Regions from separate parts of the Pseudactinotalea sp. genome, predicted to be linked through region 1. Evidence: riboswitches for the same ligand, from Rfam matches in the RefSeq annotation. Region 1 holds a riboswitch; the other holds the start of a gene.
The links. Region 1 has a riboswitch for ZMP and ZTP ahead of glyA (serine hydroxymethyltransferase). Riboswitches for the same ligand answer to the same signal wherever they lie in the genome.
Positions count from the first base shown of each region.

Region 2: it holds a riboswitch for ZMP and ZTP, as region 1 does, so the genes downstream of both, purH (bifunctional phosphoribosylaminoimidazolecarboxamide formyltransferase/IMP cyclohydrolase) here and glyA (serine hydroxymethyltransferase) in region 1, are expected to answer to the same signal.

Region 1 covers NZ_JBMDXJ010000249.1:1,864-12,575, reverse strand. The annotation lists gene ACOJSN_RS10805 (MMPL family transporter) at 1-2,115, opposite strand, end outside; gene ACOJSN_RS10800 (DinB family protein) at 2,194-2,952, shown strand; gene ACOJSN_RS10795 (ATP-dependent helicase) at 2,949-4,949, opposite strand; gene ACOJSN_RS10790 (bifunctional 5,10-methylenetetrahydrofolate dehydrogenase/5,10-methenyltetrahydrofolate cyclohydrolase) at 5,106-5,966, opposite strand; gene glyA (serine hydroxymethyltransferase) at 5,963-7,246, opposite strand; ZMP/ZTP riboswitch at 7,285-7,373, opposite strand; gene ACOJSN_RS10780 (GNAT family N-acetyltransferase) at 7,409-7,909, opposite strand; gene purU (formyltetrahydrofolate deformylase) at 7,985-8,845, shown strand; gene ACOJSN_RS10770 (aldehyde dehydrogenase (NADP(+))) at 8,846-10,303, opposite strand; gene ACOJSN_RS10765 (hypothetical protein) at 10,330-10,712, opposite strand, start outside.
Region 2 covers NZ_JBMDXJ010000259.1:632-11,343, forward strand. The annotation lists gene ACOJSN_RS11250 (NADP-dependent isocitrate dehydrogenase) at 1-1,744, shown strand, start outside; gene ACOJSN_RS11255 (aquaporin) at 1,895-2,938, shown strand; gene ACOJSN_RS11260 (HAD family hydrolase) at 2,943-3,569, opposite strand; gene ACOJSN_RS11265 (glycosyl hydrolase) at 3,651-6,215, shown strand; gene ACOJSN_RS11270 (DUF3017 domain-containing protein) at 6,187-6,492, opposite strand; gene ACOJSN_RS11275 (NAD(P)/FAD-dependent oxidoreductase) at 6,523-7,749, shown strand; gene purH (bifunctional phosphoribosylaminoimidazolecarboxamide formyltransferase/IMP cyclohydrolase) at 7,753-9,315, opposite strand; ZMP/ZTP riboswitch at 9,346-9,436, opposite strand; gene purN (phosphoribosylglycinamide formyltransferase) at 9,445-10,053, opposite strand; gene ACOJSN_RS11290 (hypothetical protein) at 10,154-10,648, shown strand; gene ACOJSN_RS11295 (DUF6350 family protein) at 10,645-10,712, opposite strand, start outside.

The sequences.
Region 1 (10,712 bases):
GCGCACCACAAACGTGTCGATCAGCACCCCGGCAGCCACGATGAACGCGATCTGCAGCAGGAACAGCAGCGGGATCACCCCGAGTGCCGAGAACGTGGCAGCAAGCACCAGTCCGGCCGAGGTGATGACTCCGCCGGTCACCGCGAGGCCACGCCGGACACCCTCGTGCGTCCCGTGCTCCAGCGACTCCTCGCGCACGCGGGTCATGAGGAAGATCGAGTAGTCGATCCCGAGCGCGACGAGGAACACGAACCCGTACAGCGGAACGGTGGCGTCGGCTCCCGGCAGGTCGAGCACGTGATTGAACACCAGCGCCGCAAGCCCCATCGCGGCGGCGAACGAGATCACGTTCGCGACCAGCAGCAGCAGCGGCGCCAGCACGGCCCGCAGCAGCAGCACCAGCATGAGGAAGATGACCACGAGCACCACCGGAACGATCGTGCGTAGGTCGCGCGCCGCGGTCTCCTGGGTGTCGAGCCGCTCGGCGGCGGTGCCACCGACCAGGCTCTCCGGCGCGACGGCGTGGGTCGCCTCGCGAACCTCACCCGCCACCCGAGTGGCCTCCTGGCTCTCGGCGCTCGCATCGGTGACGACCTGCACGAGCACGAGCCCGTCCACGACCACGGGTTCGGCGGGTTCGTCACTCGGAGGGCCACCCGCCGACTCGCCGGTGAACACCGAGGCCGAGGCCACGCCGTCGACCCCTGAGGCGGCGTCGATGACCGCATCCGCGGAGTCCTGCGGTGCGATCACCTGGATCGGCTCGACCTGGCCGATCTCGAAGTGTGCGGCGAGCACCTCCTCACCGGCCACGGCGTCGACGTCGCCGAGGAACACATCGGATTCACCGGTGCCGTCAGCGCGCAGCGTGGGCACGAACGCCGCGAGCGCGAGCAGGCTGAGCAGCGCGATGATCCAGACCGGTCGGGCGCGGCGCGTGACCGCAGCGGCGACCCGGTCCCACAGGCCGTGCGTGCCAGGCTCGGCGGATGCGGCGTAGCGGGGCACGCGCGGCCAGAAGATGCCGCGGCTGCGCGACCCCGCGAGCAGCAGCAGCGCCGGCAGCAGCGTCAGCGCGGCCAGGAACGCGGCGGCGATCCCGATCGCGGCGACCGGCCCGAGGCTGGCGTTGGACCCGAGGTCGGAGAGCATGAGGCACAGCAGCCCCGCGATCACGGTGGCGGCGCTGGCCGCGATCGGTTCGAGCGAGGCGCGCCAGGCCACGCGCATCGCGGCGGCCGGGTGGCGGTGCCGCGTCAGCTCCTCGCGGTAGCGCGCCACGAGCAGCAGCGAGTAGTCGGTGGCAGCGCCGATCACGAGGATCGACAGGATGCCCTGACTCTGCCCGTTGAGCTGCAGCACGTCGTTGCCGGCGAGCGGCTTGACCACGAGCGCGGCCAGGCACAGCCCGAACACCGACGTGAGGATTACCGCGAACGGCAGCAGCGGGGACCGGTAGACGATCACGAGGATCACCAGCACCACCGCGAGCGCGACGCCCAGCAGGATCCCGTCGATGCCGCCGAACGCCGACACGAGGTCGGCGACGAACCCGGCCGGCCCGCTGACCCAGGCGGTCAGACCGAGGTCACCGAGCGCCGTCGGGGCGTTCTCACGAATGACATCGACGACGGCGATGGTCACCCGATCCTCGTCGTCACCGATGAGTCGGTCGGCCTGGGTGCCGTCGATCGGCACCGGGATGAGGATCGCCTCGCCGTCCTCGGACGGGACGGCGGCGACGTTGCCGGTCAGCACGTCGGCGACGCGTTCACCGCCGGGGATCTCGAGGTCACCGATGCTCTCGGCGAAGGCCTGGACCGTGCCGATCTGCTCCTCGGTGAGCGGGGCGCCGTCGTCGGAGGTGACCACCACGAGCGCGGGCAGCGAATCGCTCTCCGTGAACTCGGCGGCGAGCACGGCCGCCCTCGTGGACTCGGCGCTACTGGGGAGGAAGGCAGCGGAATCGTTCTCCTGGACCTGCGACAGCGTCCCCTGCGCCATGCCACCGAACGCACCGATCGCGAGCCAGCCGAGAAGTGCGACCGCGACCAGCAGCCAGCGCAGCGCGCCGCGGCGCGGGTGGCCGGACGAAGGCCCTGCACGATGGGACATGGTTCCTCCGGTGGATCGGTCGTTCGCCAATGGCACCGCTCATCATGCGCCATGGACGGACCGTGGCACGATCATGCGATGCGACTGACCCTCGATCTCGACCTCGATGCCCTCGGCCCTGACGCTCCCGCGGAAGCGGGGCGGATCCTGCGCTACTGGGCCGGGGCGCTCGGCCAGGTCGACCTCAGCCAACCGGCTGAGTACCCCCTGATGGACTCGGCGTACGCTCAGGTGGGGAGCATCGCCGTCGGGCAGTCATCGGGCGACGGCGACGTCAAGACCCACCTACACGGCTACCTGCGCCGACTCCACGAGGCGCTGCTGTGGAAGATCGACGGACTCGGCGAGCGGGACGCCCGCTGGCCGATGACGCCCACCGGCACGAATCTGCTCGGGGTGCTCAAGCATGTGGCGAGCATCGAGGCGGAGTACTTCGGGCACGCGTTCGGGCGCCCGTTCCCCGAGCCGATGCCCTGGCTCGACGACGACGCCGAGGCCAACGCCGATCTGTACGCCGCTCCGGAGGAGACGATCGGGTCGATCCGAGCGTTCGCCGAGCGCGTCTGGGCCCACGCCGACGCCACGATCGACGCACTGGACCTCGGCGCCCGCGGCCACGTGCCGTGGTGGGGTGAACGGGGCGACGTCACCCTCGCGCAGATCCTCGTCCACGTGATCGCCGACGTGGCGCGGCACACCGGCCACGCCGACATCGTGCGGGAGCTGCTCGACGGCGCGAGCGGGCTGTCCGTGGCGAACAGCAACCTTCCCGAGGGCGACGAGCAGTGGTGGGCCGACTACGTGGAGAAGCTCAAGGAGATCGCCACCGGGGCCTAGGCGAAGAGGTCGTCGAGCGTGGGGACCTCGACGCGAGTGGGCCGTGGCGCCGCTGCGCCCGGCTGAGGCGCCTGGTCCTGGTGCGCCACGTCCATGACGGCACGTGCCCGGTCATCGAGGAAGCGACTCGGCTTGGCGAGCACGTGGCGGGCGTGGAAGCTCGTGGGGTGCGTGGGCAGGCGCGCGGGAGTGTAGACGCGGAGCGTGTCCCGGGCGCGGGTGAGCGCCACGTAGAACAGCCGCTGCTCCTCCACCAGGCCCTCGTGGCTCGTGAGCGCCATGTCCGAGGGGATGGCGCCGTCGCAGGCACGGATCACGTGTACGGCGTCCCACTCCAGGCCCTTGGCGGAGTGGATCGTGGACAGCGTGACCCAGTCCTCATCGAGGGTGGGTTTGCCGGCCCAGTCGCCGGCCACGTTCGTCGGGTCGATCGTCTGCTCGGCCACGAACGCCGCAAGGTCCCTCTGCCGCGAGGCGGCCTCGGCGAATCGGACCACGTCGTCCTGCCGCCGCGCCCAGTCCGGGTAGTGGGCTCGCAACAAGGGCCCGACGGCGTCGCGACAGGTCTCGACGACGCTCGCCACCGCAGTGGTTCGGTGGGCGTTGGCGAGCGCTGTCAGGGTCGCGCCGAGGGCGGTGCGAGCGGCCGCCGGTGCGGCGGCGACGATCTCGGCAGGGTCGTCGAGTCCGCCGTCGGCGAGCCGCGTGGCGAGGGTGCGGGCGTGCACCTTGCCGATCGCGCGGTGCCGCGTGAGCAGCCGGTACCAGGAGACCTCATCGGCAGGGTTGTCGGCGATCCGGAAGGCGGCGATCAGGTCGCGGACGTGCGCGGTCTCGAGGTAGGAGATGCCGCCGTACTTCACGTACGGGATGTTGCGGACCTTGAGCTCGACCTCGAGCAGGTTGCCGTGGCTGCCGGTGCGCATGAGCACGGCCTGGCGGCGCAGCTCGAGGCCGTCGGTGTGGGCGGCGAGGATGGCGTCGGCCACGGTGCGGGCCTCGTCGTCGGCGTTCGCGCAGGCGACCAGCTCGGGGCGAGCACCGCGCTCGGGACGGTCGGCGGTCAGCTGGATCGGCAGCGTCCCGGGGCGCACCACGTTCGCCAGGTCGAGCACCTGCTGGGTGGAGCGGAAGCTGCGGTCGAGGGTGACGACCGTGGCGCCCGGAAGCTCGTGGGCGAGGTCGACCAGGTGCTCGGCACTGGCGCCGCGGAATCCGTAGATGGTCTGGGCGTCGTCGCCGACGACCGTGAGCCCGTCGCCCTCCGGGCACAGCAGCCGCACGATGTCGACCTGCACCTGGTTGACGTCCTGGTACTCGTCCACGAGCACCCAGTCCCAGCGGGCACGCAGGCGAGCGCCGACGTCCGGGTCCGCCAGCAGCGCGCGCCAGGAGATCAACAGGTCGTCGAAGTCGAGCAGCCCGCGGGCACGCTTGCGGGCGCCGTAGGACCGGAGCAGCTCCGTGATCGCGTCCATGTGGTCGAGGCACCAGGGGAACTGGTCGGCCATCACCTCCCGCGCCGGGATGCCGGTGTTGACGGCGCGCGAGTAGACGTCGGCCAACGTCTGCGAGGTCGGCAGTCGGGTGCCGGAGGAGTCGAGCCCGTGCTCGGCACGCATGAGGTCGAGCAGGTCGACCACATCGCTCGGGTCGATCACCGTGACCTCGGCAAGCCCGAGGTGCTGGGCGTGCTCGGCCACGATCCGGTGCGCTACCGCGTGGAAGGTCCCGCCCCACACCCGTTGCGCGGCCGCCGGGTCGGAGCTGAGCGCGGCGGCGCGTGAGGTCATCGAGGCGGCTGCCCGCCGCGTGAAGGTGAGCAGCAGGATCCGCTCCGGCGGCACCGCCGACTCCAGCAGCCGCGCCACCCGCGCCGTGAGCGTGCGGGTCTTACCGGTCCCCGCCCCGGCCGCGATCACCAGCGGCCCGCGATCATGCTCGACCGCCGCCCGCTGCGCCTCGTTCAGCCCGTCAGCCCACCCGCCTTCGCCCATGCGTTCGATAGTACGCACGTACGACGATACCTGCCGCCACCGCCACCAGCTTTCAACGCTCTTTCGGCGCCCCACGACTCTCAACGCTCTTTTGGCATGCGGCGAAGCTGCCAGATCAGCGTTGAAAGCCGCCCGGCGCCGGATCAGCGTTGAATCTCAGGAGGGGTGGCGGCGCTCGGCGGCGTCGACGGCGTTCTTGAACAGCATCGCGATCGTGGTCGGGCCGACGCCGCCCACGCGGGGCGTGATGGCACCGGCGACCTCGGCGCACGACTCGTCGACGTCGGGCAGCAGGCGCTTGCCCTCGTACCGCACTCCCCCGCCCACGACCACCACGCCGGGCGTGAGGTGCTCGGGCTGCAGGATCCCGGGCACCCCTACCGCGGCGATGACGATCTCGGCGCGGCGCGTGTAGTCGGCCCAGTTCGGGACGCCGGTGTGCACCACGGTGACCGCGGCGTTGGCCGTATCGCGCTTCTGCGACAGCAGCAGCGCGAGCGGGCGGCCGAGCGTGGTGCCGCGGCCGAGGATGACCACGTCGCGGCCCGCGACCGGGATCTCGTGGTGCGCGAGCAGCGCCTCGATCCCCGCCGGCGTGCACGGCACCGGCCCCGGCATGCCGAGCGCGAGCCGACCCATGTTGACCGGGTGCAGGCCGTCCACGTCCTTGTCCGGGTCGAGCTCGAGCAGCGCGGCGTCGAAGTCGATCTGGGGCGGTGTGGGGTGCTGGATCAGCACGGCGTCCACGTCGTCGGCCACGTTCATCTCGCGGATCGCCGCGAGCACGTCGGCCTGCGTGGCGTCCTGGCCCAGGTGGATGTGCGGCGAGGCCAGCCCGAGCTCGGCCGCCTTCTCCTGCTTCATCCGGATGTACCCGGCGCTCGCCGAGTCGTCACCGACCAGGATGGTGCCCAGACCCGGCTGGTGACCGGCCGCCGTCAGGGCCTCGATGCGAGGCCCCAACGCAGCGAGCACAGCCTCGGCGACCGGCTTGCCCGGCAGCAGCCGAGCGCTCACTGCTGCAGCCCGTCGTAGAGCGGGTACGCCTCGGTGAGCTTCTTGACGCGAGCGCGGGCGGCCTCGATGTCGGTGCTCTGTCCCTCGCGCAGCACGCCGGCGATGATGTCGGCGACCTCGGTGAACTCGGCGTCGCCGAACCCGCGGCTCGCGAGCGCAGGCGTACCGATCCGGAGCCCGGAGGTGACCCGCGGCGGTCGCGGGTCGAACGGCACCGCGTTGCGGTTCACGGTGATGCCGGCCGCGTGCAGGAGGTCCTCAGCCTGCTGGCCGTCGAGGGGGCTGTTGCGCAGGTCCACGAGCACCAGGTGCACGTCGGTGCCGCCGGTGAGCACCGAGACGCCCGCCTCGGTCACGGCCGGGTCGGTGAGTCGCTCGGCGATGATCTTCGCACCGGAGAGCGTGCGTGCCTGCCGCTCGGCAAACTCCTCGCTCGCCGCCACCTTGAGCGCGACCGCCTTGGCGGCGACCACGTGCATGAGCGGGCCACCCTGCTGGCCGGGGAACACGGCTGAGTCCAGCTTCTTGCCCCAGGTCTCGCCGTCGCGCGAGAGCAGCAGCCCCGAGCGCGGCCCGCCCAGGGTCTTGTGCACCGTGGTGGAGACGACGTCGGAGTGCGGCACCGGCGAGGGGTGCAGCCCGGCCGCGACCAGCCCCGCGAAGTGCGCCATGTCGGTCCACAGCCGCGCGCCGACCTCGTCGGCGATCGAGCGGAACGCCTCGAAGTCGAGGTGCCGCGGGTACGCGGACCAGCCCGCGATGATCACCTGCGGCTGCGCCTCGATGGCGGCGGCGCGCAGCGCGTCGTACTCCACCCGGTGGCTCTGCTCGTCCACCCCGTAGGCGTGCACCTCGTAGAGCTTGCCGGAGAAGTTGATCTTCATCCCGTGCGTGAGGTGGCCGCCGTGCGCGAGCGAGAGCCCGAGGATCCGGTCCCCCGGCTTGGCGATCGCGTGCAGCACGGCCGCGTTCGCGGTGGCGCCGGAGTGGGGCTGCACGTTGGCGTAGTCGGCGCCGAACAGGTCCTTGGCGCGCTGGATCGCGAGGTTCTCGGCGATGTCGACCTGCTCGCAGCCGCCGTAGTACCGCTTGCCGGGATAGCCCTCGGCGTACTTGTTGGTGAGCACGCTGCCCTGCGCCTGCAGGACCGCACGCGGAACGAAGTTCTCGCTCGCGATCATCTCCAGCGTGTCGCGCTGGCGGGCGAGCTCGCCGTCGAGAACGGCGGCGATCTCCGGGTCGACGTCAGCGAGCGGGGCATCGGGATGGGGGTGGCTCATGGCACTTCCTCCGTGTGACTGGGCGGGTTTCCGTAACGATCCTCGGCCCAGGCGGGCGACCTCGAATCATGCGTGGAACTCATCGCTCCCCGGTGGTGCACCACCTTCGCCAGTCGCGACGTCACGAGCCTAGCGGACAACCACCATGCCCGACGGCGGTGCTCACCCCTCGGTCTGGACCTCAGCCTCGCCGAGGATCTTGCGCAGGTAGGCGTAGGTGAGGTCGCCGGCGTTCTGGTCGTACTGGTGCTCGAACCCGTGCTTGGCGTAGAGCGACAGGTTCTGCTTGGAGTCTTGGCCGGTGAAGACCCAGACCTCCTTGGTGTCCTCGGGCAGGTAGGTGAGCACCGACATCAGCAGCTTCGTGCCGATGCCCTGACCCTGCAGGTCCGGTGCCACCGCGAGCCGGCCGAGCAACGCCCTGTCCTCCTCGAGCCCCACGCGCACCGAACCGATCAGGCGGGTGCCGATCCAGGCACCGAGCGTGACCACATCGGGCCTGGCGAGGTCCTCACGGAGCTCGTCGAGGGTCTGCGTGAGCGCAGGGATGTGCGGGTCGTCGTACAGCTGCGCCTCGGTCACGAAAGCGGCGCGGCGCACGGTGAGCAGCTCCCCCGCATCGCCCTCCTCGACGACGTCGATCCTCAGCTCGGTCTCGGCCATGCGGCCATCCTTCCATCTCCGAGCACCTGTGGGCACGATCAGCACGGCGCGGCGTCGATCGCCTACCCTCGCCGGGTGAGCAGCATCGAACCGACCACCCATTGGGTCCTCACCCTGTCCTGCCCGGACCGCCCCGGCATCGTGCACGCCGTCACCGGGGCGCTGGCCGGGCTGGGTGGCAACATCACCGAGTCGCAGCAGTTCGGTGACGCGGGGACCGGGCTGTTCTTCATGCGTGTGCAGGCAGAGTCGACGGCGTCACGCGAGGAGCTGGAGCGTGTGCTCGGCGAGGTCGCGGCCGCGTTCACGATGACCTGGAGGCTCGACGAGGTCGGCCGCCCGATGCGGACTCTGGTGCTGGCATCGAGCACCGCGCACTGCCTCACCGACCTGCTGTTCCGGCAGCGCTCGGGCCGGCTCCCGATCGACGTCGTGGGCGTGGTGTCCAACCACACGACCCTCGCGCCGATCGCCGAGTTCGACGGCGTGCCCTTCCATCACGTCCCGGTCACCCGCGAGACCAAGGACGATGCCGAGAACCGCCTGCTCGCGCTCGTGGACGAGCTCGACGTGGAGCTCGTGGTGCTCGCGCGCTACATGCAGATCCTGTCCGACCGCGTCTGCACCGAGCTGGCCGGCCGGGTGATCAACATCCACCACTCGTTCCTGCCGTCGTTCAAGGGCGCGCGCCCGTACGCGCAAGCCCACGACCGCGGCGTCAAGCTCATCGGCGCCACCGCCCACTACGCCACGGCGTCGCTCGATGAAGGCCCGATCATCGAGCAGGACGTCGAGCGAGTCAGTCACGCCGACAACGTCGACGAGCTCGTCGCCATCGGCCAGGACGTCGAGCGGCGGGTGCTCGCGCGCGCCGTACGGTGGCACGCGGAGCACCGGGTGCTCCTCGACGGGCATCGCACCGTGGTGTTCAAGTAGTCAGGGGCGCTGCCAGGTGCCGTCGACGCGGCGCGGGAGGTTCCACGGGTTGTCATCGCGCCGCGGCGGCGGGAGCAGCGACTGCGGGAGGTCCTGGTAGGCGACCGGGCGGCCGAAGCGCTGCACCGCTGCAGTTCCTACGGAGGTCGTGGCCGCGGTCGCGGCCGGGTACGGCCCACCGTGCTGCATCGCGTACGTGACGGCCACGCCCGTGGGCCAGTCGTTCCAGACGACACGGCCGGCCCGCTGTGCGAGCGTGTCGACCAGCGCGGCCGCGACGCCGTCGCCATCCTCACCGTGGACGGTCGCGGTGAGCTGGCCGTCGAAGGATCCCACCTCGGCCACGACGTCGTCGGTGTCCTCGTACTCGACCACGATCGAGACCGGACCGAAGCACTCCTCGCGGAGCCGGTCCACCTCGGCGAAGCGGTCGATGTCGACCGCGAGCAGGCTGGGGGTCGGGGCATCGCCGCTGGAACCGTCGACCACCACGCGCACACCCTCGACCTCGCGCAGGGACTGCAGCCCCTGAGCGTAGCCCTGGGCGATGCGGTCGTTGAGCATCGGCGCCGCCGGCACCTGCGCCAGCGCCGCCGCGGCCGCCTCGATCACGCCGGCCCCGGAAGGCGCGAACAGGATGCCCGGGTTCGTGCAGAACTGACCGACCCCGAGCGAGAGCGATCCCGCATAGCCGGTGCCGATCTCAGCGGCACGCGCGGCTGCCGCGGCCGGCGTCACGACCACCGGGTTGACGCTGCCGAGCTCGCCGTAGAACGGGATCGGCTCCGGTCGCGCCGCGGCCAGGTCGAACAGCGCCCGCCCCGCGCCGATCGAGCCGGTGAACGCACCGGCTCGGACCGCTGGGTGCTGGATCAGCGCGATCCCGGCGTCGAAGCCGTGAACCAGCCCGAGCGCGCCCGGCGCGCCCGCCTCGGCCAACGCGCCGGCCACGACCTCGGCGACCGCGACCGACAGCCGTGGGTGCCCGGGGTGCGCCTTGACCACCACGGGACACCCGGCAGCCAGCGCCGAGGCGGTGTCGCCGCCGGCCACGCTGAACGCGAACGGGAAGTTGCTTGCGGCGTACACGGCTACGGGCCCGAGCGGCACGGCCACGCGACGCAGGTCAGGCCGCGGCACCGGCTTCCAGTCCGGGTCGGCGTGGTCGATCACCGCGTCCCACACGGCGCCGGTCTCCACCTCGGTGGCCAACAGCTCCAGCTGTCCGGTGGTGCGACTCAGCTCGCCGGACAAGCGCGCTTCGGGGAGGCGCGACTCCTCCTGCGCCAGCGGCACGAGCACGGAACGCTGGGCCTCGAGTGCGCGGGCGGCGGCTCGGAGCCACCCGGCTCGCTCGCTGGGGCCGGCCGTCGCCATCGGCCCGGCTGCGGTGGCAGCGGCGGCGACGATGTCGTCCAGGTCGGCAGTGGTCGTGTCGGGTGTGGCGGGGTCCGTCAAGACTGCTCCGTGGTCGGTCGGCTGGATCAGAAGCCCGGCGGGTTCTGACCGGGCGGCGTGGTCCCGGGCTGAGTGAAGCCCGGCGGGTTCTGACCGGGCGGCGTGGTGCCAGGCTGAGCGAAGCCCGGCGGGACACCGCCACCCTGGCCGTAGCCAGCGGCTCGCTTCGCCTTCCCCAGATCGATGTTGCCCTTGATCAGCCCGATGATGCCAGCCAGGGCGAGGATCGGCGTGAAGAACCAGATCCGGTCGAGCGCCACCACGGTGAAGATCGTGAGTCCCACACCGGCGACCAGCATGATGATGCCGTTGCGGACCGCCTTCTGAGCCGCCGTCACCTGCGCCTCGCCAAAAGCGGCGCTCGCGCTGCCCGGTGCCGTCGACCCGAAGGCGCCCGGGGGCGGCGACC
Region 2 (10,712 bases), on a different contig from region 1:
GCACTCGATGGGTGCGTGGACCGCCGACTCCCAGACCAACGTCGCCACGATGGGCGCGCACGACTTCGCCTCGAACGAGAAGTCCGTGGTGCTCGGCCAGGACGACACCCTGCGCGTGGAGCACACCGCCTCCGACGGCAGCGTGACCGTGCTCAAGGAATCGATCCCGGTCCTGGCCGGCGAGGTCGTCGACGCCTCGGTCATGGACGCCGCAGCCCTGCAGGCCTTCCTCGCCGAGCAGGTGCAGCGCGCCAAGAGCGACGGTGTGCTGTTCTCGGTGCACCTCAAGGCCACGATGATGAAGGTCAGCGACCCGATCATCTTCGGTCACGCCGTCCGGGCCTTCCTGCCGCAGGTGTTCGAGACCTACGGCGCCGTGCTGGCGGAGGCGGGCCTGTCCCCCAACGATGGTCTCGGCGCGATCCTCGCCGGCCTCGCGGAGCACCCGCAGGGCGAGGAGATCACCGCCGCGATCCAGCAGGGTCTCGCGGACGGCCCCGAGCTCGCGATGGTCGACTCCGATCACGGCATCACCAACCTGCACGTGCCGAGCGACGTGATCGTGGACGCCTCGATGCCGGCGATGATCCGCACCTCGGGCCACATGTGGGGCCCGGACGGCGAGGAGGCGGACACCCTCGCGGTGCTTCCCGACTCCTCCTACGCGGGCATCTACCAGGTCGTCATCGACGACTGCCGGGCCAACGGTGCCTACGACCCGACGACGATGGGCTCGGTCCCGAACGTCGGGCTGATGGCGCAGAAGGCCGAGGAGTACGGCAGCCACGACAAGACCTTCGAGATCGCCGCCGACGGCGTGGTCCGGGTCCTCGACTCGGCCGGCACCACCCTGCTCGAGCACGCGGTCCGCACCAGCGACATCTGGCGCGCCTGCCAGACCAAGGACGCTCCGATCCGCGACTGGGTCAAGCTCGCCGTCACCCGCGCCCGCGCGACCGGCGCCCCCGCGGTGTTCTGGCTCGACGAGGCGCGCGCGCACGACGCCAACCTCATCGCCAAGGTCAACGACTACCTCGGAGAGCACGACCTGGACGGCCTCCAGATCGAGATCAAGGCCCCGGTCGAGGCCATCGCCTTCTCGCTCGAGCGCATCCGCCGCGGCGAGGACACGATCTCGGTCACCGGCAACGTGCTCCGTGACTACCTGACCGACCTGTTCCCGATCCTCGAGCTCGGCACCAGCGCCAAGATGCTCTCGGTCGTGCCGTTGATGAACGGCGGCGGCCTGTTCGAGACGGGTGCCGGCGGCTCAGCCCCCAAGCACGTGCAGCAGCTCGTCAAGGAGAACTACCTGCGATGGGACAGCCTGGGCGAGTTCCTCGCGCTGGCCGTCAGCCTGGAGCACCTCGCCCAGAGCACCGACAACCCGCGCGCCCAGGTGCTCGCCGACACCCTCGACCGCGCCACCGGCACGTTCCTGGGCGAGAACAAGTCGCCGGCGCGCCGCGTGGGCGGCATCGACAACCGCGGCAGCCACTTCTACCTCGCGCTGTACTGGGCGCAGGAACTGGCGCAGCAGACCGCGGACGCCGAGCTCGCCGCCCTGTTCGGCCCGGTGGCCGAGCAGCTGTCCACGAACGAGCAGACGATCGCCGCCGAGCTCCTCGCCGTCCAGGGGTCGCCCACCGACATCGGCGGCTACTACCGCACCGACCCCGCGAAGGTGGACACGGTGATGCGCCCGTCCGGCACGCTGAACGGGATCCTCGCCACCCTCGCCTGAGGCGAGGAGGCCTCACGCACTCGAGAGCCGCCGTCGGGAATCATGCCCGACGGCGGCTCTCGCCGTGAGAAGACATGGTCACCTTCAGCGGGCACCCAGGTGGGGATGCAAGGATGCTCGGCGGCACCCACACCCGAGCAGAGGATTCCCATGACGGCGCAACCGCTGTCCGCGCAGCCGCAGCAGGCAGAGCTCGACCCCGACGTGTTCGACGAACCGGCACCGGAGCCGTCGCTGCTCCCCCGGGTGGCCGCGGAGCTGTTCGGCACGTTCGTGCTGGTGACGGCGATCATCGTGGTCGCAGCGTTCGGGGCACTCGGCACCCAAGGTGCGACCGCGCTGCACGTCGCGCTCGCCGGCGGCCTGGCACTGATCGCGATGGTGGTGGCGTTCGGGTCACTGTCGGGCGCGCACCTCAACCCGGCGGTCAGCCTCGGCGCCGCGATCGCAGGTCGGCTGAGCTGGGCCGACCTGGTGCCCTACATCGTGGCGCAGACCCTCGGCGCGGTCGCAGCGGGCGGTCTGCTGCGCGTGATCACGCCGCCCACGCTCCCCGAGGGGCTCGGCATGACCGACGTCCGCGCCTTCATCAGTGGGACCGCGAACGGCTTCGGGGACCACTCCCCGATCGCCTCGCTCTCCGGCGGTGCTGTGACGTTCTCGACGGCGCAGGCCCTGATCGTCGAGGCCGTCGCCACCGCGGTTCTCGTGGGTGTGGTGCTCGCGGTCACGCGTCGCCCGAACCCCGCGGCACCGCTCGCGATCGGCGCGACGCTGACGGTCACGATCCTCGTCGCCGCGCAGGTCACCAACGCTGCCATCAACCCTGCCCGTGCCACCGGCACCGCGCTGTTCGCGGAGCCGTGGGCCGTGCAGCAGCTGTGGCTGTTCTGGCTGGCGCCGCTGCTCGGCGGTGTGATCGCCGGGCTGATCGCGCTCATGGTCGATCGCAGTACCGCGCCCGCTGAGGCGTGGGACGACGAGGACGACGACTGGGATGACGACGAGGAGGACGAGGACGAGGACGGCGAGGGGGCGGAGAGCGAGATCGCTCCGGAGCCGGCCCCCGCCGTCGCAACAGCACCCGACCCGGCCGACATCGAGCTCGCCGATCTCCAGGCCGAGGTCGAGGAGCCGGAGGAGTCCTCGGACGACGAGGACACCGACAAGAACGAGGAGCGGCCGAAGGCCTGAGCGGCTACGCCGGATCGGAGACCAGCGGCAGCAGCTCGCGGAGGTCGCCGATCCGGCGGGCAGCGCCGGCGTCCAGCGGGATGCCGGGTGTGACGAGCAGCGCGCCGTCGACGCCGGCCGCACGCCCGGCCTCGAGGTCCACGGGCCGGTCGCCCACCACGAGGACGTCGGTGGGCTGCAGGTGGTGGCGCTGCAGCAACGCCTCGATCAGCGCAGGTGAGGGCTTGCGGGGGTGGCCGTCGGGGGCACAGACCATGTCGTCGACCGCGAGGCCGGTGGCGGTGATCAGCTGTTCGGCGCTGCTGCGGTCGCGGTGGGTGGCCACGAGGTTGAGTCCACCGGCCGCCCGGATCGCGGCCATCACCTCCTGGGCTCCCGCCATCACCGGCGCGGGTGTGTGCTGCCAGTAGTCCTTGACGCCGTCGTAGGCGGCGCTCAACTCCTCCTCGGGCACCCCAGTCCGCACCGCGAGCGCCTCGATCGCGTGCCCGCTGGAGACGCGGGTGAGTGCGGCGACCTCCGCCACGCGACTCTGCGCCTGGTCACCGAACGCGGCGCGCGCGAGCGCGCGATCCACGTCCGGGTAGGTGTCGATCAGGGTTCCACCGAGGTCCCAGATGATGGTGCGCACCGGCGTCACGCTACCCCCGCCCCACAACAACAGGTGACAAGAGATTCCCGGTGAGCCCCGCCGTCGGGAAGGATCGCAGGGGTGAGCCAGAACGTCACTGCCGACCAGCTCCGGGACGCGCTGCGCGCGGACCACCCGGAGAACGCGCCGATGATGCGATGGTGGTGGTTCGGACCTGCGGTCGAGCGCACCGAGCTGGATCGTGAGCTGACCACGATGGCAGCGGCAGGGCTGGGCGGTGTGGAGGTTGCGTTCGTCTACCCGCTGGAGGAGGCGACCACGACGTTCGGCTCCCCCGAGCTGCTCGCCGATCTGCGGTGGGCGGCCGAGCGGGCGCGCGAGCTCGGGTTGCGGTTCGACCTGACGATCGGCAGCGGCTGGTCCTACGGCGGGCCGCACATCACCCCTGACCTCGCGGCACGCGGGCTGCAGTGGGACCGCCGCGAGATCGGCCTCGGCGCCCACGAGCTCGCCGTGTCGGCGCCGTTCCCGGGTGACGAGCTCGTGGCCGCCTACCTCGCTCCGGGATCGGCGCAGGAGCCCGTCTCGCACACCGTGCAGCTCGACGTGCAGCCGGTCGGCGACTCCTGGCAGGTCACCGTGCCCGACGGCTCCGGCACCCGCCACGTGCTGGTGGCGTGGTCCCGCCTGACCGGTCAGCAGGTCAAGCGCGCGGCCGTGGGCGCCGAGGGGCCGGTGCTTGACCACTACAGCGCCGCCGCCACCCAGGCGCACCTGCGCGCGGTGGCGGATCCGATGCTCGACGCCGTGCCCGCCGAGCTGCTCGGCTCGGTGTTCTGCGACAGCCTCGAGGTCTACCACGCTGACTGGACCCCGGACCTGGCTGCAGAGTTCGCGGCCCGCCGCGGCTACCCGTTGCTGCCCGAGCTGCCGCGGCTGCTGCAAGCGCACGGCGATCAGGCCCACCGGCTGCGCGCCGATTACCACCGCACTCTGGTGGACCTGTACGAGGAGCGGTTCGTGGCCGTGGTGCAGGCGTGGGCGGCGGGTTGTGGCGTGCCGTTCCGGATCCAGGGCTACGGCACCCCGCCGGCCACGCTGAGCAGCTACCGCTTCGCTGACGCCTTCGAGGGCGAGGGATGGGGCTGGACCGAGCTGACGGCGACCCGGTGGGCGTCCTCAGCGGCGCATCACTACGGCCGCGACGTGGTCTCCTGCGAGGCATGGACCTGGGTGCACTCGCCCTCGTTCCGCGCCACCCCGCTGGACCTGCTGGCCGAGGCGCACGAGCACCTGCTCAACGGGGTGACGCTGTTGATCGGGCACGGCTGGCCGTACTCCCCCAGTGGTGCCCCCGGGCTCGGCTGGTTCTTCTACGCCGCCGGCTGCCTCGACGACCGCAACCCGTGGTGGCCGGCCATGCCTGCCGTCACGGCGCACCTGAGCCGGTTGAGCTGGCTGCTGCAGCAGGGATCGGGCGTCGCGGACGTGGCCGTGTACGTGCCGACCGAGGACCTGCTCGCGCAGTCGGCGACCGGCATCGGCGGCTCGCTCGATGTCTGGCGCGAGGCGAACCGCACGATCACCTCCGACGTGCTCGGCCCGATCCGCCGCAGCGGCCTCGACTACCGGCTGTTCGACGACGACGTGCTCACCCATGCTGCCCCCGAGCCGCCGGCCGTGGTGATCGTGCCGAGCACGCGCACGCTCCCCTCGGCCACACGGGAGTGGCTCGAGGCGGCCGCCCGATCGGGTTCGACCGTGCTGATGATCGACTCCTCGGTCTCGCCCACCGGGTCTCGCGCCATCTCGACGGCGGAGCTCGGGTCTGTCCTGCGACTCGTCGCGGCTGCGCCGTTCGGTGAGGCGGAGAGCGAGATCGGGCTCGTGCACCGGCGCGTGGGCGACCTGGAGGTACGCGTGCTGGCGAACACGGCCTCGACACCCCAGCAGGTGACCGTGGACGTCGAGGGTCCGTGGCAGCGCTGGCACCCGAGCACCGCCGAGGTGACGGCCTCCGGGACGGGACCGGCCGCCGTCGGGCTCTCGCCGTACGAGGCGACGATCCTGGTGAGCGGCGCCGAGATGGAGACCATGTCCGTCGAGGCTGCGGGCAGCGAGACGGTGTCGTTGACCGACGGATGGCGGGTCGCGTTCGCGGACGAGGCCAGCGAGCCGGTGACGCTGCCGCACCGGTGGGAGGACCAGCCGGGGCGGGCGGGATACTCCGGGAGCGCGACGTACTCGACGACGGCGGAGCTCCCGGGGGCGAGTTCGGCCGTGCTCGATCTCGGGCCGGTGACGTCGCTCGGCGATGGCCGCAGCCCGCAGCGCGGCATGGTGGGACCGGCCTATCGGGCGGCGGTGCGTGGCCCTGTCGGCGAGGTCGCGCTGGTGCGGGTGAACGGGCTGGACTGCGGTGCCGTGGTGGCGCCGCCGTACCGCATCGACGTGAGCGAAGCGGTGCGACCCGGCGCGAACACGATCGAGATCACGGTGCACAACACGGCTGCCAACGCCCTCGCCCACGACGGCGAGATCAGCGCGCTGGTCGAGCGGACCGAGGCCAGGTACGGCCGGCGGTTCGTGCTGCAGGAGCTCGGCAAGGCGCTCGACGGCGTGGCGTCGGGGCTGCTCGCGGTGCCGGCGGTGGAGCTCAGCCGAGGTTCGACGGCGGAAGCGTGAGCGTGACGATCGCGATCAGCAGCGCGCCCGCGACCATCAGCGTCACGTCGAAAGCACGGGATCTGACCGCGATGCCGTACGGCCCGGGCGCCGGGCTCACGGCTCGCACGATCGCGAACGCGAGCAGCACGGCCGCGAGCAGCAGCAGAGCGACCCGCACGCCCAGCGTCACCGAGACCGCCACGGTCGCGACGACCGCGAGCATCGCCAGCCACATCATGATGCGGGTCCGGTGCACGGGCTTCACCGGGGGCGGGTCGTCGGGTGGCACGGGCATGAGCCTAGTGTCCCGAGATACGTTGGCGACGTGACCGCAGCCGTGCCGCATCCTGTCCCGTCCCGAGTCGCCGTGGTGGGAGGTGGCCTGGCGGGCCTGCGGACGCTCGCGGAGCTGCGCGGCCAGGGCTTCTCGGGCCAGCTCACCTGGGTCGGCGCCGAGCCGACGCCGGCCTACGACCGGCCGCCGTTGTCGAAGGAGCTGCTCTCACGCGTCGAACCGCTGTGGCTCGCGGAGGACCTCGATCACAACCACGCCGCGCTGGCCGATGCCGTGCACCTGGGACGCACCGCGACCGGGCTGCGCCGGGTCGGCTCAGAGCTGGTGGTGTCCACCGACGCCGGCGAGCTGGTCGCCGATGCCGTGGTCGCGGCGACCGGGTCCGTGCCGGTGCGCCCGTGGCCCGATGCGGTCGCCCTGCACGACGCCGCCGACGCCGAGCACCTGCGAGCGCAGGTCCGGCCCGGTCGCCACGTGGTGATCATCGGTGCCGGGTGGATCGGTGCCGAGGTCGCGGGCGTCGCGGCCGGTGCGGGCCTGCGCGTCACGGTGCTGGAGGCCGGGTCGGCTCCGCTGTGGCGGCAGCTCGGGGACGTCGCGGGCGAGCGGACCCGGGAGTGGTACGCCACGGCCGGCGTGGAGCTACGCACCGACGTGGTGGTCACCGACGTGACCGGCGGTGAGGTGAGGCTCGACGACGGCAGCACGGTCACGGGTGACGTGGTGCTCTCCGCGGTGGGCGTGCGCCCCGCGACCGCGTGGCTCGACAGCGCGGTGCCGCTGCTCGCCTCCGGCCACGTGGCAACCTCCCGCAGCGGGCGAACCGACACCGCCGGGATCTGGGCAGTCGGCGACGTGGCGCTGCGCTCGACGCTGCACTTCGGCCCCGTTCCTGGAGGGCACTGGTTCGCGGCGCTGCGCGACCCGGCTCTGGCTGCTGCAGACATGCTCGGGCACCCACTCCCGCTCACCGAGGCCGCCCCGGAGGTGTTCTCCGACCAGCTCGGTCACCACCTGGAGGTGATCGGACGGCTGGTCCGCGACGACGAGCCGGGCGCGCAACGCGTGCTCCGGCGCGCCGAACACGGTTGGACCGAGCTCCACGTGAGTGGGCAGGCCTTGGTGGGCGCCGTCGTCGTCGATCTCCCGCGCGAGGTGGCCGCGGTGCGCAAGCTCCTGCGTGGCGAGAGCTTGCCGCGCCTCGACCTCACCCTCGCCGCCGACCCGGCCACCCCGCTCCGCGCCGCCACCCTCTAGCGATCAGTGGAAGAAGTGGCGGGTGCCGGTGAGGTAGAGCGTGACACCGGCGGCCTGGGCGGCCTCGATGACCTCGGCATCGCGCACCGAACCTCCCGGCTGCACGATCGCGCGGACGCCCGCGTCGATGAGGATCTGCGGGCCGTCGGCGAACGGGAAGAACGCGTCGGAGGCAGCGACGGCGCCCCGCGCCCGCTCGTCGCCGTGCCCGTTCGCCCGCTCGACCGCGAGACCGCACGAGTCGACCCGGTTGACCTGCCCCATCCCGATGCCCACCGAAGCGCCGCCGTGCGCGAGCAGGATCGCGTTCGACTTCACTGCCCGCACCGACCTCCACGCGAAGGCGAGGTCGGCCAACGTGGCTTCGTCCGCCGCCTCGCCCGCGGCGAGGGTCCAGCTGGCAGGGTCGTCGCCAGGTGCGTCGACACGGTCGACCTGCTGCACCAGCAGACCGCCGGAGATCTGTCGCTGCTCGACGGCGTTGCTCGGCGGCGACGCCACCTCGAGCAGGCGGATGTTCTTCTTCTGCGTGAGGATCTCAACCGCCTCGGGCGTGAAGCCCGGCGCGACGACCACCTCGGTGAAGACGTCCTTGATCTGGTTCGCCGTGGCCTCGTCCACGGTCCCGTTGGTGGCGATCACGCCACCGAACGCGGAGACCGGATCGCACGCGTGGGCCCGCGCGTGGGCCTGCGCGATCGAGGACCCCACCGCGATCCCGCACGGGTTCGCATGCTTGATGATCGCGACCGTGGGCTGCTCGCCGTGGTCGTGCGCGGCACGCCAGGCGGCATCGGCGTCCACGTAGTTGTTGTAGCTCATCTCCTTGCCGTGCAGCTGCCGCGCGGCGGCGAGCCCGCCACCTGACGCATCGGCGTACAGCGCCGCTTGCTGGTGCGGGTTCTCCCCGTAGCGCAGGACGGCGGAGCGCACCCCGGTCGTGCCGGTCCAGCTGGGCAGGGCCTCGTCGGGCTCGACGACGCCGCCGAGCCAGCTCGCCACCGCGACGTCGTAGCTCGCGGTGTGCCGGAACGCCTCGGCCGCGAGCGCGGTGCGCTCGGCGAGGGTGAAGCCGCCGCGCTGCACCGCCTCGATCACACCGGAGTATCGGGCCGGGTCCACGACCACGGCCACGCTCGGGTGGTTCTTCGCTGCCGCCCGCACCATCGACGGCCCGCCGATGTCGATCTGCTCGACGCACTCGTCCTGCGACGCGCCGGAGGCCACCGTGGCCGTGAACGGGTAGAGGTTGACGATCACGAGGTCGAACGGCTCGACCTCGAGGTCCTGCAGCTGCTGCACGTGATCGGGCAGTCGCCGGTCGGCGAGGATGCCGGCGTGCACGCGCGGGTGCAGCGTCTTGACCCGCCCGTCGAGGCACTCGGGGAACCCGGTGAGCTCCTCCACGGGCGTGACAGGCACCCCGGCGCCCGAGATGCGGGACGCCGTCGAGCCGGTCGACACGATGGAGACCCCGGCGGCGTGGAGCGCCCGGGCGAGCTCCTCGAGCCCGGTCTTGTCGTAGACGGAGATCAGTGCGCGGCGGATGGGGACGACGTCAGTCATGGAGGGCTCTCCTGGTTCGGGTGCGGTCACCGTGCGCACCCAGGCGATCGGTGCGCGTCAGGCAGAGCCTCCGACCGCTCCCAGGTGGTGCTCCACCTCGACGCCAGTCACGATCGGACGGGCACCATGCTAGCCGAGGACCACCCTGCGTCCCTCGACGCGGAACCCCTCGCGGCCCAGCCGTCCGACCCACTCCACGAGCTGGTCGCGCTCGGCGACCTTGATGCGCTCGGTGAGCGCGTCGACGTCATCGCCGTCGAGGACCGGCACCGCGACCTGGGCGACGATCACGCCGGTGTCGATCCCGGCGTCGACCACGAACAGCGTGGCACCGGTGATCTTGACCCCGTACTCGAGCGCGTCGCGGGGCCCGTGGATGCCGGGGAAGGCGGGCAGCAGAGCGTTGTGCGTGTTGAGGTACCTGCCCCCGAACTCACCCAGGAACGCCTCGCCCGCGAGCTTGAGGAAACCCGCGCTGATCACGAGATCGGGCTGGTGCGCGGCGACCTGGGCGGTGAGCTCGGAGTCCCACGCCTCTCGACTGGGGTGGTCCTTGACGCGCTCCATGAACGTCGGCACCCCCGCCTGCGCTGCCAGCGCGAGCCCGGTGCAGTCACGATCCGCCCCGACGGCGACGATCTCGACCCCGTACCCGGGATCGCGGGCGGCATCGAGCAGGGCGGCGAGGTTGCTGCCGCCACCGGAGATCAGGACGACAGCGCGGGTCGGGTTCGGCACGGTCCCCCACCCTACTGACCTGCCCGACCGCTGGTGTCCGGCGGCGGCGGACCGTGAAAGAATCAACCTCTCAAGCCAGCCGAGTCGACGACAGACCCTCGTGAGCAACCCGTACGCACCGCCGGACCCGAACAAGCCGCGCCCTCCCGAGCGGAAGCCACCGCCTCGAGGCTGGCAGCAGCGGCCGCAGCAGCGCGCGCCGGAGCCACCACCGGAGCTCACACCCGAGCAGGCACGATCGGTCACGTCGGGCACGTTGGTCTTCGGTCTGATGATGATGGGTGCGCTACTGGCCGGGAACCTGCCGATCCCCTGGACGCTGCTCGCGCCGCTCGTGGGCGTCGGTGCGCTCGTGCACGGTGTGCGCACGCTGATCCGGGTCCGCAAGCTACGGTGGCCCGGTCTGCTAGCCCCCATGCTCATCGGTGGCCTGATGCTCACCATGCTCACGACGATGGGCACGACGACGCAGCTCACCATGTTCTGGGACGAGCAGGTCGCGTACCAGGAATGTCGCGAGCAAGCCGTCACGATCGCCGCGCAGGAGCGTTGCCAGCGCGAGTGGGACGAGGCCCGCTCGGTCTCGTTGGGCTAGTTGTCGCGCAGGGCCGCGACTTTCTCGCGCGCCTTCCCGGCGAGCACCCGAGCCTCGGGATGCA